DNA from 3 places in the Sodalis sp. C49 genome. Region 3 is predicted to be linked to each of the others. Evidence: predicted binding sites of a transcription regulator. Region 3 holds the regulator's gene; each other region holds the start of a gene.
What was found. Region 3 encodes PurR, which represses purine synthesis genes. Its sites were predicted from a motif close to CANGCAAACGTTTGCNTG; they were not measured.
Positions count from the first base shown of each region.

Region 1 (4,390 bases), 1.4 Mb from region 3:
GGATGGCGTGCAGGCCGGCGTCGTCGCCCACCGGATCCAATCCGGCCACGCGCAGGGTGCCCTGGCTTGGCGTCAGCAGGCCGGCCAGCATGCGCAGCAGCGTGGTCTTGCCCGCGCCGTCCGGGCCGACCAGCCCGGTGACCCCGCCGCTTTGCAGGGTGATGGTAAGGCTGGCCACCGCCGGTTTCGCCAGGGACGCAAAGCGTTTCTCCAGCGCATCCAGCACAATCTGGTTAGCGGGCATAAACATTCCCGCCGGCGGGCTGTGCCGCGGTTGGCTCCTGGCCGTCGGCGAAATCCAGGGTCACCGGCATGCCCTGGCGCAGCCGGTCGTCGGCATCGGTGACGATAATCCGCAGGCGATACACCAAATCGGTGCGCAGTTCCGGCGTTTCCACGTTTTTAGGCGTGAACTCCGCCGTCGGCGAGACAAAGCCGATTTTACCGTGATAGGCCTTGTCCGGCAGGCCGTCGGCGCGAATGATAATCCGGGTGCCGGGCACCGCCTGGTTGAGGTTGCGTTCATCGATATAGGCGCGCACCCACACCGGCCGCGTCAGGGAAAGGGTAAATACGGTGTCGCCGGCGCCAAGCATGCTGCCGACCTCCTGCGCCCGGGTCAGGATAGTGCCGCCCGAGGGCGCCGCCAGCATGGTATCGGTTGCATCCAGGGCGGCCTGGTCACGCGCCGCCTGCGCCTGGGCGAGATCCGCTTCGGCGGAGGCGATCTCCTGCGGCCGGTTGCCGGCCAGGTACTGTTGCAGCTTATCCCTGGCCGCCTGCAGGTTGGCCTTGGCCTGGTTGCTGGCGGTCAGCGCGTCCTCCAGCTGGTCGGCGGAAATGGCCCGTTTGGCCCAGGCGCCCTGCTGGCGATGGTAAAAACTGTCGGCATAATTGAAGGCGGCCTGCAACTGCGCCATCTGCGAGCGCACTTGGGCGATTTCTTCGTTGCGATACCCGGAGCGGGATAAATCCAGTTTGGCCCTGGCGCTGTCCACATTGGCCTGGGCCTGCGCGAGGGCGTTGCGATACGGCGCATCGTCCAGTTTCGCCAGCACCTGGCCGGGATGCACCACATCGCCTTCATCCACCGCCAACTGAGCCAGACGGCCGCCGACGCGGAAACCAAGGTTAACGGTGCGGATATCCACATTGCCGTAAAGGGTCAACGGCCGGTTTTGCTGGCGGTGGTAGTACATGACGCCATAGATCGCCGCGCCCAGCAGCGCGATAACGATGACGGCCGCGGTGATACTTTTTTTATTCATGATTTTTTGCCTGTGTGGCCGGCCTGTTCGGCCCGCAATCCATGAAGGAACCAATCGATATGCTGTGTCAGCACCTGGTTGATCTGGGTAACCTGCGCCGGGCCCAGGTCGCTCCATCCGGTGCGCAGCAGGATGGTTTCCCGCGCCAGCCGGAACGCCAGCACTTCGCCCAGCAGGGCATGCGTGTGGACGATGGTGGCGACCGACAGCGGATCGCAGCCGGTAAAACCCGCCACCAGCCGGGTGATGCGCTGATGCATCGGCGCAATCGCCTGCTGGTGGATAATGGCGTAGGCCCCAGTGGGGGAGAGCTGCTCCCGCGAGATGATTTTACTCAGATTCAGCGTTTCGCTGCGGGCCAGCAGCCCGGTCATGGTCAGCAGGGACTCATGCAGATAACGCCGGCACTGCCCGGCATCCACCTCCGGCTGCGCCAGCAGCGCATCAATTTGTTGCGCCTGTGAATGCAGGGACTGGGCGATAAAATCCGCAATCCATTGCGCGACCGCCAGGTACAGCCCTTCCTTGGAGCCGAAATAATAAAAAATCGCCGCGATATTTTGCCCGGACAACTGGGCGATTTCGCGCGTGGTGGCGGTTTGCGGGCCTTTTTCGCCAAATAAGGTAATGCCGGCGGCGATCAGCTGGGCTTTCGCCTGTTCGCCGCGCGCGGTGGGGGCCGGAGAAGGGGGCATGGTGGCTCCAATAAAATAAGTCAAACGTTTGATTAACTTTAACCCCCGCCCGGTTCGCTGTAAAGGACCGCCGTGATTTATTTAGGCGGCTGGCCGCGTCAAGGATGACGTTTCCTGACCGGGGAAACAAACAGACACGGCGATGCCAACATATTCACCGGTCTTTACAGTACTTTAGGTAATTAGTTAATGATTGATAAAATATTACTTGATCTGCGGCGCCAAGATGTCTATTATTTACTTATCGAACGTTAACAAATTAACGTCCAGTCCATTAATGCTTCATACCATGAGAACAGACATTATGAAAAACCTGACACTTGCCATCGCAGCCATCGTATTCAGCACCGTTTCCGCCGGCGCCTTCGCCGCCCAGGAAGTCACCAGCCGTCCCGCCGGCGAACATTCCATCGGCGTGGTATCGTCATCCACCACCAGTAACCTGTCCGATCTGGAATCCCAGCTGGCCGCCAAGGCCGATGCCGCCAACGCCACCTCGTATCGTATTATCGGCGCCGGCGGTAATGACACCCTGCGCGGCAGCGCCGAGCTGTATAAATAAGCTCAACGTAAAAAAACAGCATAAAAAAAGCGGCCGCAGGGCCGCTTTTTTTTGCGTTTGATAAACCTTAGAACTGATAGGTCAAGCCCAGGCCGACCTGGTCATCGTCGGCGATGCCCAGCTTATTGTCTTCGCTGAGACGGTTGATTTTATAATCAACATACGCATTGATATTCTTGTTGAAGAAATAGGTCAGGGACGCGTCATAGTATTTCACCAGATCGACATCGCCGATGCCTTCAACATCGCTGGCCTTGGACTGGAAGTAACCGAACATTGGTTTCAGGCCAAAATCGAACAGATAAGAAGCGATGGCTTCGAAGTTCTTGGTTTTATTGGCGTAGCCGCCGGTGATCGGGGTGTAGTTATGCGTTTCGCCGTACAACGCGGCGGCATAGACGCCGGAATTGTCATATTTCAAGCCGCCCGCCCAGACGTCGGCTTTGTCGCCGTTACCGAGAGCCAGGCTGTTTTGCGGCTGGGTGCGGTTGGACGAGGCATAGGTGCCGAGTACCGACAGGCCGAAATCAAAGGTATAAGACGCCGATGCGCCGTAACCGTCGCCGTTGGATTTGTTGGCGGCACGGGCGTTACCGGAATTTTCGTCGTTGGCGCCCTGGTATTGCAAGCCAAATTTCAGACCGTCGACCAGGCCGAAGAAGTTGTTGTTGCGATAAGTGGCCACGCCGGTGGTACGGCCGCCCATAAACACGTCGGCGGCGCTGTAGGTCAGGTCATCGAAGATTGGCGCGGTATCGGTTATCGCCGCGACATCATAAGCGATGCCCCAGTTGCGGCCGTAGTCGATTGAGCCGTAGTCTTTCAGTTTCAAGCCGGCAAAGCCCAAACGGGTTTTGGTGCCGGTCAGCGCGTCGGTGCCGCCTTCAGTATGGTTGGCCTGAACATTGTATTCCCATTGGCCGTAACCGGTCAGGGTGTCGTTAATCTGGGTCTGGCCTTTGAAGCCAAAACGCATGTAACTTTGGTCGCCGTCAATGGTCTTATTGTCACTAAAATAGTGGCGGGCGCGCACGCTGCCGTACAGATCCAGCTTGTTGCCGTCTTTGTTATAAATTTCCGCGGCGTGCAGAGCTGGGGCAATCAATGTCGCTAAAACGGCCAATGCTATCTTCTTCATTCCTGTTTTTCCTTACCAAATACTCTCGAGTTTATAAAAAGGACTCAACCTTTTGATGGCTGATGTCCTGAGCTAACCAGCATTTATAATTTAAAAATAAAAGCTAAGAGAACGCGCAATGCTAATTTAAATATCACCCTGTGGACCGATTTTGCAGGATAGTAGCAGCAAAATCGTCACGAAGATTGTGAACTTTTCATTAAAGTAGGAATCTACCTATCATAGAGCGCTATGCCGCGCGGTACGCTACCTTAACTTGTCATACAGATTTAAAAGTTGAGAGCCATCACAAAACCCTTTTTTTATTTAAGGGTTTAAACCAATGGCCGTATCAAGCTACCTTCCGGCCGGTGATGAGCGCTGCTTAAGTCAAATCCGCGGTCAAAAAGAGCCTGGCCAGCATCAGTACTGCTCGTCTCTGATGCCCCGCGTGGCAGCCAGCCAGATCGAAATTGGTATAATACATTTTACCCGGGCCAGCACCGCGCGCGGCAAGGAGTCATTGTCCGTGCCGTTATTGCCTCGCTGTAAATAACACTTGTCAAGATAATATTTATCATTTGTATAACAATTGTCGCGACAATACGGCAGTAGCAAAACTTATCCGAATACAGCCGCCTTAAAGTTAACTTATCTTAAATTAACCGGACAATCCGTTTTTGCCTGTGCCCGTACGCCGCTTACTTTGCATTATCATGACAAAATAAACAAAGTGTTTTTTTTGATA
Region 1 is NZ_CP163303.1:4,955,900-4,960,289, forward strand. Features, by position in the region: gene ABUK12_RS22370 (ATP-binding cassette domain-containing protein) at 1-244, opposite strand, end outside; gene hlyD (secretion protein HlyD) at 234-1,268, opposite strand; gene cecR (transcriptional regulator CecR) at 1,265-1,963, opposite strand; gene bhsA (multiple stress resistance protein BhsA) at 2,268-2,525, shown strand; gene ABUK12_RS22390 (porin) at 2,593-3,663, opposite strand.
Region 1: cecR (transcriptional regulator CecR) is a predicted target of PurR. The motif match lies at 1,981-1,998, and genes of this name have one in related genera.

Region 2 (4,390 bases), 1.4 Mb from region 3:
CGTTTTCGCCGAAGTAACCGACGGTATGGATGTTGTCGATAAGATTAAAAACGTGGCGACCGGCAACAGCGGCCCGCATCAGGATGTACCGAAAGAAGATGTGATCATAACCGGCGTGACCGTAGACGAATAAATCGTTGCCATGGCAACCCTGTTTGTTGCGGATATTCATCTTAGCGTCCAGGAACCGGCGATTACCGCCGGTTTTCTGCATTTTTTGCAACGGCAGGCCGTCCACGCCGACGCGCTCTATATCCTGGGCGATTTGTTCGAAGCCTGGATTGGCGATGACGACCCTTCCCCGCTGCACGGCGAGATAGCCGCGGCGCTGAATGCGCTGGCGCGCCGGGGAATACCCTGTTTTTTTATCCACGGCAACCGGGATTTCCTGCTGGGCCGGGATTTTGCCGCCGCCAGCGGCATGACGCTGCTGCCGGAAGAACAACTGCTTACCCTGTACGGCCGGTCGGTGCTGGTTCTGCACGGCGATACGCTGTGTACCGATGATCAGGCTTATCAACGCTACCGCCGGCGAATCAATCAACGTTGGCTGCAGCGCCTGTTCCTGGCGCTGCCGCTGAGATGGCGCCTGCGCATTGCCGGACGGATGCGGGCCAGCAGCCAGCGCGCCAATATGACGAAATCCCAGACGATTATGGACGTCAGCCAAGAGGCGGTTACCGCCGCGCTTGTGCGTCATGGGACCGATTGGATGATCCATGGCCATACCCACCGGCCGGCGATCCATGCCGTGCAGACCGCGGCGGGCATCGCCCATCGCGCGGTACTGGGCGCCTGGCACCTTCAGGGATCGATGATCCGGGTTACCGGGGCTAGCGTCGAGCTGATTGAGTTCCCCTTCGATTAAGCGGCGCAATTTATAGCGCCGGCGGCTACGCAACCGTTTTCCTCTCCAGGCGCACATGATATGCTCTACGCCCTCTTCTTTCTGATAGCCTGCGCCGGGCGCATTGCGGCGCAGGCTGTGGGAGAGCGGTCGGCAACATTTACAGGAGCACCACGCGCATGCAATCCAATCTTGCCCCGGCAAAAATCGCCATCGTCATGGGGTCCAAAAGCGACTGGGCCACGATGCAATTCGCCGCCGACATTCTCGCCACGCTGCAGCTTGCCTGTCATGTGGAGATCGTCTCGGCGCATCGCACCCCCGACAAGCTCTTCCGCTTTGCTGAACAGGCATCCGCCGCCGGGTTTGAAGTGATTATCGCCGGCGCAGGCGGTGCCGCCCATCTGCCCGGCATGCTGGCGGCAAAAACGCTGGTGCCGGTACTTGGCGTGCCAGTGCAGAGCGCGGCATTAAGCGGCGTCGACAGCCTCTATTCCATTGTCCAGATGCCGCGCGGCGTGCCGGTGGGTACCCTGGCGATCGGCAAGGCCGGCGCGGCCAACGCCGCACTGCTGGCGGCGCAGATCCTGGCGTTGCACGATCGGGAATTATCCGCCCGGCTGGCGGCCTGGCGTGTGACGCAGACTGACGAGGTGCTGGCGCATCCCGATCCGCGGGAGGAAGCATGAAACCGGTATGTATCCTGGGCAACGGCCAGCTAGGGCGCATGCTGCGCCAGGCCGGCGAACCACTGGGCATTGCGGTCTTCCCGGTGGGGCTTGACGCCGATCCCGGCTCGGTGCCGGTGGCGCAAAGCGTGATTACCGCTGAGATCGAGCGCTGGCCGCAGACCCCCCTTACCCGCGAGCTGGCCCAGCATAATGCCTTTGTTAACCGCGATATTTTTCCGCGGCTTGCCGACCGGCTGACGCAAAAACAGCTGCTGGACAGCCTGAGGCTTGCCACCGCGCCCTGGGAAGAACTGACCGCGGCGGCGCAATGGCCGCAGGTGTTTGCCTCCTTTGGCGACCTGGCCATCGTCAAGCGGCGCGTGGGTGGCTATGATGGGCGCGGCCAATGGCGTCTCGTACCCGGCGAAGAGGCGGCGCTGCCCCAGGAGTGCTACGGCAGTTGTATCGTTGAGCGCGGTATCGCCTTTTCCGGCGAAGTTTCGCTGATCGGCGCCCGCGGGCATAACGGCGACAGGGTGTTTTATCCGCTGACGCATAACCTGCATCAGGACGGCATCCTGCGCACCAGCGTGGTTTTTGCCCGGCCGGACGACAGATTGCAGCGCCGGGCCGAGAGCATGCTCTCGGCAATAATGCATGAACTAAAATATGTCGGCGTGATGGCGATGGAATGTTTTATCGACGGCGATGATCTGTTGATTAACGAGCTGGCGCCACGGGTGCACAACAGTGGGCACTGGACGCAAAACGGCGCGTCCATCAGCCAGTTCGAGCTGCACCTGCGCGCCATCCTCGGCCTGCCGATGCCTAAACCCGCCGTCACGGCACCGTCGGTGATGGTTAATCTTATCGGCACCGACTGCAACACCGAATGGCTGGCCGAGCCGCTGGTCCATCTGCATTGGTATGAAAAAGAGGTGAGGCCGGGACGTAAGGTCGGCCACCTGAATCTTAACCATAGCGATCCCGCCGCGCTGAGCCTGGCGTTGGAACATCTCGCTCCAATGCTACCAGTGGAGTATTACAGCGGGCTGGAATGGGCGCGGCAAAAACTGGCCGAATTGGGCTGAAAGATCGCGGAGAGACTCACTTAAAAAGGCCCCGGCGGGGGCGGTGAAGTTCATGCCAGGCCCCATGCATCGAGCGCCCCCTGTATTGCCCGGCGCAGGCACTACAGGGAGACACCTAAGCCTTGCACATGAAATAGTTGCCCAGGCGGCATGCATCACACCGCCGGCAAAATTGTCCCCCAAATAACATCACGCTTTGCGCATCAGACCATAAAATCTTTCAGCGCGCCATTAAGCGTGGCGCTTGGGCACATGGCCCGGCTGGCCAATTCCGGCGACGGATGATAATACCCGCCGATATCAACCGCCTTGCCCTGCACCTGGTTTAACTCGGCGACAATCTGGCCTTCGTGTTCGGCAAGGGTTTTCGCCAAGGGGGCAAACTGATCGCGCAGCTCGGCATCCTCATCCTGCCCCGCCAGCGCCTGCGCCCAATACAGCGCCAGGTAGAAATGGCTGCCGCGATTGTCCAGCTCGCCGGTTTTACGCGAAGGCGATTTATTGGTATCCAGGAATTTACCGTTGGCCTGATCGAGCGTTTTCGCCAAAATCTTCGCCTTGGCGTTGGCGCGGGTGCTGCCCACATGGTCCAGGGACGCCGCCAGCGCCAGGAACTCGCCCAGGGAATCCCAGCGCAGGTGGTTTTCCTGCAGGAACTGCTGGACATGTTTTGGCGCCGAGCCGCCGGCGCCGGTTTCAAACAGGCCGCCGCCGCTCATCAGCGGCACAATGGACAGCATCTTGGCGCTGGTGCCCAGTTCCATGATCGGGAACAGATCGGTCAGGTAGTCGCGCAGCACGTTGCCGGTCACCGAGATGGTGTCCTTGCCCTGGCGGATGCGATCGATGGAGAACTGGGTCGCTTCTTCCGGCGACATAATGCGAATATCCAGCCCGCTGACATCGTGATCCTTCAGGTAACGCTCCACCTTGCGGATCATTTGCGCGTCATGGGCGCGGGCCGGGTCAAGCCAGAAGATGGCCGGAGTATTGGATTCACGGGCGCGGTTAACCGCCAGTTTCACCCAATCCTGGATAGGCAGATCCTTGGCCTGGCACATGCGCCAGATATCGCCGGCCTCGACGGATTGTTCCAGCAGCACGTTGCCCTGCTCGTCGGTAACCTTGACTACACCGTCCTGTTTGATCTGGAAGGTTTTATCATGCGAGCCGTATTCCTCGGCCTTTTGCGCCATCAGGCCCACGTTGGGCACGCTGCCCATGGTGGTCGGATCGAAGGCGCCGTGCCGTTTGCAATCGTCGATCACCACCTGGTATACGCCTGCGTAGCAGCGATCCGGGATCACCGCCTTGGTATCATGCAGCTTGCCGTCGGCGCCCCACATCTTACCGGAGTCGCGGATCATCGCCGGCATCGAGGCGTCGACAATGACATCGCTCGGCACATGCAGATTGGTGATGCCTTTGTCGGAATTGACCATGGCCAACTGCGGCCGCACCTGGTACAACGCCTGGATGGCCTGTTCGATTTCCTGCTGGCGGTCGGCGGGCAGCGCCTTGATCTTGGCGTACAGATCGCCGATGCCGTTATTGACATCAATGCCCAGCGGTTTGAGTTCGTCCGCGTAGCGCTCCAGCACATCCTGGTAATACTCGGCGACAAACTGGCCGAAGATGATGGGGTCGGAGACTTTCATCATGGTGGCTTTCAGATGCACCGACAGCAGCACGCCCTGTTTTTTGGCATCCTCAAGCTGTTCGGCGATAAAGCGGCGCAGCGCCTTTTTACTCATCACCGACGCGTCGATAATCTCACCGGC
Region 2 is NZ_CP163303.1:2,226,604-2,230,993, forward strand. Features, by position in the region: gene ppiB (peptidylprolyl isomerase B) at 1-133, shown strand, start outside; gene ABUK12_RS10125 (UDP-2,3-diacylglucosamine diphosphatase) at 143-868, shown strand; gene purE (5-(carboxyamino)imidazole ribonucleotide mutase) at 1,027-1,536, shown strand; gene purK (5-(carboxyamino)imidazole ribonucleotide synthase) at 1,533-2,609, shown strand; gene ABUK12_RS10140 (NADP-dependent isocitrate dehydrogenase) at 2,813-4,390, opposite strand, start outside.
Region 2: purE (5-(carboxyamino)imidazole ribonucleotide mutase) is a predicted target of PurR. The motif match lies at 895-912, and genes of this name have one in related genera.

Region 3 (4,390 bases):
GACTGAAACAATACGGTCAAATTGCATATCCAGATCGCGATAGTCCTGCAGCAAAATGGTGACATCCAGTCCCTCGCAGCGCGTTTGCGCCAGCTTTTGCTGCTCGGCAGAGATAGTGACGCCCTGTACCGATACGCCATAATTCCTGGCCGCGTAGGCGGCAAGCCCGCCCCAGCCGCAGCCCACGTCCAGCAGCGTCAGGCCGGGTCGCAGCTGCAGTTTTTCGCAAATCATCTTCAGCTTATCCTGCTGGGCTTCCTCGAGGGTGGTCGCCTGTTTCCAGTAGCCGCAGGAATATTGCATATAGGGATCGAGCATCTTTTCAAACAGATCGTTACCCAAATCGTAATGTTCTTTGCCCACGATCCAGGCCCTCTTTCGCGACTGGAGGTTCATCAGCCGGGCGGCGGCAATGCGTAAGGTATCTTTTAAATGATGCGGAAGTTTATTCTCCAGACCCGCCCTGAGAACACGCTGGAAAAAAATGTCCAGCCGCTCACACTCCCACCAGCCATCCATGTAACTCTCGCCCAATCCCAAAGATCCATCCTGCAATACGCGCTTAAAAAATCCCGGATTCTTGATTCGGATATCAAATGGTCTTGAACCATTGAGTTCAATACCGGCTTCAGAGAGCAATTCATGGACGATACGGTACCAATCATTATCATGAAAGCTCAGGTCTTCAACGCACGAGGAACTCATAGCTTCTCCATCACCTTTCTTCTGCAGTGCCCCGTCAGGAAAAGCACTCACCATGCCTGCGGGCTTTATAAGAATCCACGGTTATCCGTGGTGTCTGAAGTATCACCATCAACAGAGGAATATAAAGTAAACCTTAGACTGCGACTTAGCCGGGCGCTTTATAAAAGGGTGATGTCATGTTGGAAAACACGACATACTTTTATACAAATTTATTAGACAACTCGTTATAATTGTTAACGATATTGAGTATAAGCCTGCATTTTAATTTAGACAATAGCTAACGCGCTAATGTATTTCCCATTATAACTTAATGATTTCTCGCTGAAACAATAACTCTTTGCACAGAGATCATTATATGAAAAATCTTGTGTCCGAGGCGGACGGCGCTTTACATAGCAACAGACCCTGGAGGCGCCAGCCCGTTGCCCGGGCCTGGCGCGTGGCCTTAAGCGGGGAAGGGACCGTCTGCGACCGAACGGCGTTCAATCAGCGACGGATGGACTTCGATGGTTTTGGCGTTCTCGCGTTTGCTGGTAATCCTATCGAGCAGCATGGTAAGCGCCGCCTCGCCCAAATCCTCTTTAGGCTGATGGATGGTGGTCAGCGCCGGGCTGAAAAAGCACGAATTGCGCACGTTGTCGTAGCCGATGATAGAAATATCCTCAGGTACGCTCAGGCCCATTTCATTAATGGCGCACAGTGCGCCCATGGCCATAATGTCGCCGCCGCAGAAGACCGCGGTGGGACGCGGCGTTTGCGCCAGGATTTGTTTCATCGCCAGGTAGCCGGATTCAGGCTCGAAATTGCCTTGCACAATCCAGCGGTCGTTTAACGGGATGCCGGCCTCCGCCATGGCATGCAGATAGCCGCGGTGGCGGCCGCCGCCGGTGTTGCGCGCCAGCTGTCCGGGAATGGCGCCGATGGCGCGATGGCCGCGTTTAAGCAAATATTGCGTCGCCATATAACCGCCGGCAAAGGCGTTATCGATAATGGTGTCGGTAAAATCACGGCGGGCCTCACCCCAATCCATGACCACCATGGGGATATGCTGATATTCCTCAAGCATATCCAGCAGCGTTTCGGGATACTCGGCGCACATCACCAGCAGGCCGTCGACGCGCTTTTGCGCCAGCATCGCCAGATAGGCGCGCTGTTTTTCGAGATCATTGTGCGAATTGCACAATATCAGGGTATAACCGCGAGCAAAGCAATGGTGCTCAATCGCCTCGATAATTTCGGCGAAATAGGGCGCCTCGCTGGTGCTGGCGAGCAGGCCGATGGACTTGGTGCGATTGACCTTCAGGCTGCGCGCCACGGCGCTGGGTGAATAATGCAGTTGTTTAATGGCGTCCAGCACGGCAATTTGAGTGTCTTGCGCAACAAAACGGGTTTTATTGATCACATGCGAAACGGTGGTTGTCGATACATTAGCGCGTTTTGCCACATCTTTAATGGTTGCCATGCCTTTGATACTCCCGTACGCCCTGGCTGGAATAATGTCTGTCGAAGGCGCAAGCACTTTCCGACGCTGTGGAATTAACCGCTAATTTTCGTTCATCCCGCGCCAAAGTGAAAGTGTTAAATGTGGCGGCTACAGGTTGGGAGCAAGCTTTTTCATCGCTGTTATGGCAAACTGACGATAACTGCTCTGCGGGCCGGTGGATAAGGCCGGCGCCCTGGTTTACGTTAAGGAGATAGAATGGACAGCGATTTAAAAATGTCGTTACTGACCACGGTGTTCTCGCTGCTGGTGATTATTGTCTTCAGCTTTACCGCCGTCATGAACTGACACCCTCTCGGTTCAGATATAAAAAAGAGGAGCCTTGGCTCCTCTTTTTTTTCCGGCGCGCCTTCAGCGGATATTTTTCGGCGTGACCACCCGGCGGGCGCCCACGTAATGATCCTGCCAATAATCCTCACTCAGATAGCTGATACGGATATCGCTGCCGGTGCGGGGCGACTGGATAAAGCGACCATTGCCAAGATAGACGCCGACGTGATCCGCCGCGCCGCGATTGGAAATATGGAAAAAGACCAGGTCGCCGCTTTCCAGCTCGTCTTTCTTAACCGGCGCTGCGTCGCGCAGGTGGTACATTTCGTTGGCGGTGCGCGGCATATGGATGCGTACCACATCCTTGTAGGCATAATAAATCAGGCCGCTGCAGTCAAAGCCGGTATTAGGCGACATGCCGCCCCAACGGTAAGGCTTGCCCATTTGGGAGAGGAGTTTATTCATGGCGGTAAGCTTGGCGGTCTGGTAGCGTTTCTTATGGCTCTCGCTCATCTTTATCGGCTGATCGTTGGCCACCAGTTCTACCGCCGCCTGATCTTTTATCATCCGGTGCCGGCCGTAACCTTTTTTATAGCCTTTTTTCGGCGGAGTGAAGGAGGCTATTTTTTTCGTCGCCGTGGTTTTTGATGCCTTGGCAAGAGGGGACGTTTTGCTTTTCTTCGCGCCGGTTTTCGCCACCGCGGGTTCCAAAGGCCGTTTAACGCCGGCTTTTTCATGCGCCGGTTCCGGCGATTTTTTAATGCTGGCTTTTTCACTGACGGCGGGCGCGCTGGCGACAGGTTTGCTTTTCTTGGCTATTTTTACCGGTTTGCGTTTGCGCCGGTCGCCGGTTTTTGCCGCCGCTGCCTGGGATTTGCGCTGATCGGCATTGACGCCGGCGCTCGGCGCGGCATGTGCCAGGTTCAAAAACAACTGGGTAAAAAGCAACACAAAAAGCGTAAAGCATAAACGCATGATAAACGCTATCCTTATGTGGCCCAAAATAGGGGGTTATCAACACCTCACAGGAATTTAAGCTATTTACCTCGTCATTGCATCATCAATTCACTACTTATTGTGTATAAACGTGAATAAGTTCGATTTTGCTGCATTTAACAGCGTTCAGCGGCGCTTTATTCAACATATTTTGAGGGTGTGCACCGAATGTTTCAGCCCGTTTTGTTCGGCGGCAGGGGGTAAAAGCCGCTACAGTGATAGTATTGCCTGTCCTACGTGGGCGGGCCGGGAGTGAATTGACGCGCCTTTACCGCGCGGGCCGGCAAAAAAACGTTTATTTGTTTAGCCGGTAGTGGCTAAAATGAAGAGACTGCGTGTAATCCCGCACAGTGCAGATAAGGCCAGATGCTGGCTTGAGGAAGCGAGACAATGACGACGATTGAAAAAATTCAGCAGCAGATAGCTGAGAACCCGATTCTTCTTTATATGAAAGGCTCGCCAAAATTGCCCGGCTGTGGTTTTTCCGCACAGGCAGTACAGGCGCTTTCCGCCTGTGGTGAGCGTTTCGCGTATGTGGATGTCCTGCAAAATCCCGATATTCGCGCCGAGTTGCCGAAATTCGCCAACTGGCCGACCTTCCCACAGCTGTGGGTGGATGGCGAACTGGTCGGCGGCTGCGATATCATTATCGAAATGTATCAGCACGGCGAGTTGCAACCGTTGATCAAAGAGACCGCGGTAAAATACAACTCCCAGGAAAACCAGACCCCTTCCTGAGTTCCCCGGGACGCCTGCGGATAACCCCCGCCCCTTGCGGCGGGAGTTTTTAACCGCCGGACGCAAGCATCGGCTAGGCGTGCTCGCCGGCGGCAGGCTCGCCGACGGGGGGAACAGGCCAGCCGCCGAGACGTTTCCAGCGATTAACCAGCTCACAAAATAATTCAGCGGTGCGTTCGG
Region 3 is NZ_CP163303.1:855,183-859,572, forward strand. Features, by position in the region: gene cfa (cyclopropane fatty acyl phospholipid synthase) at 1-705, opposite strand, end outside; gene purR (HTH-type transcriptional repressor PurR) at 1,151-2,167, opposite strand; gene ABUK12_RS03780 (YnhF family membrane protein) at 2,405-2,494, shown strand; gene ABUK12_RS03785 (NlpC/P60 family protein) at 2,558-3,451, opposite strand; gene ABUK12_RS03790 (Grx4 family monothiol glutaredoxin) at 3,863-4,210, shown strand; gene rnt (ribonuclease T) at 4,284-4,390, opposite strand, start outside.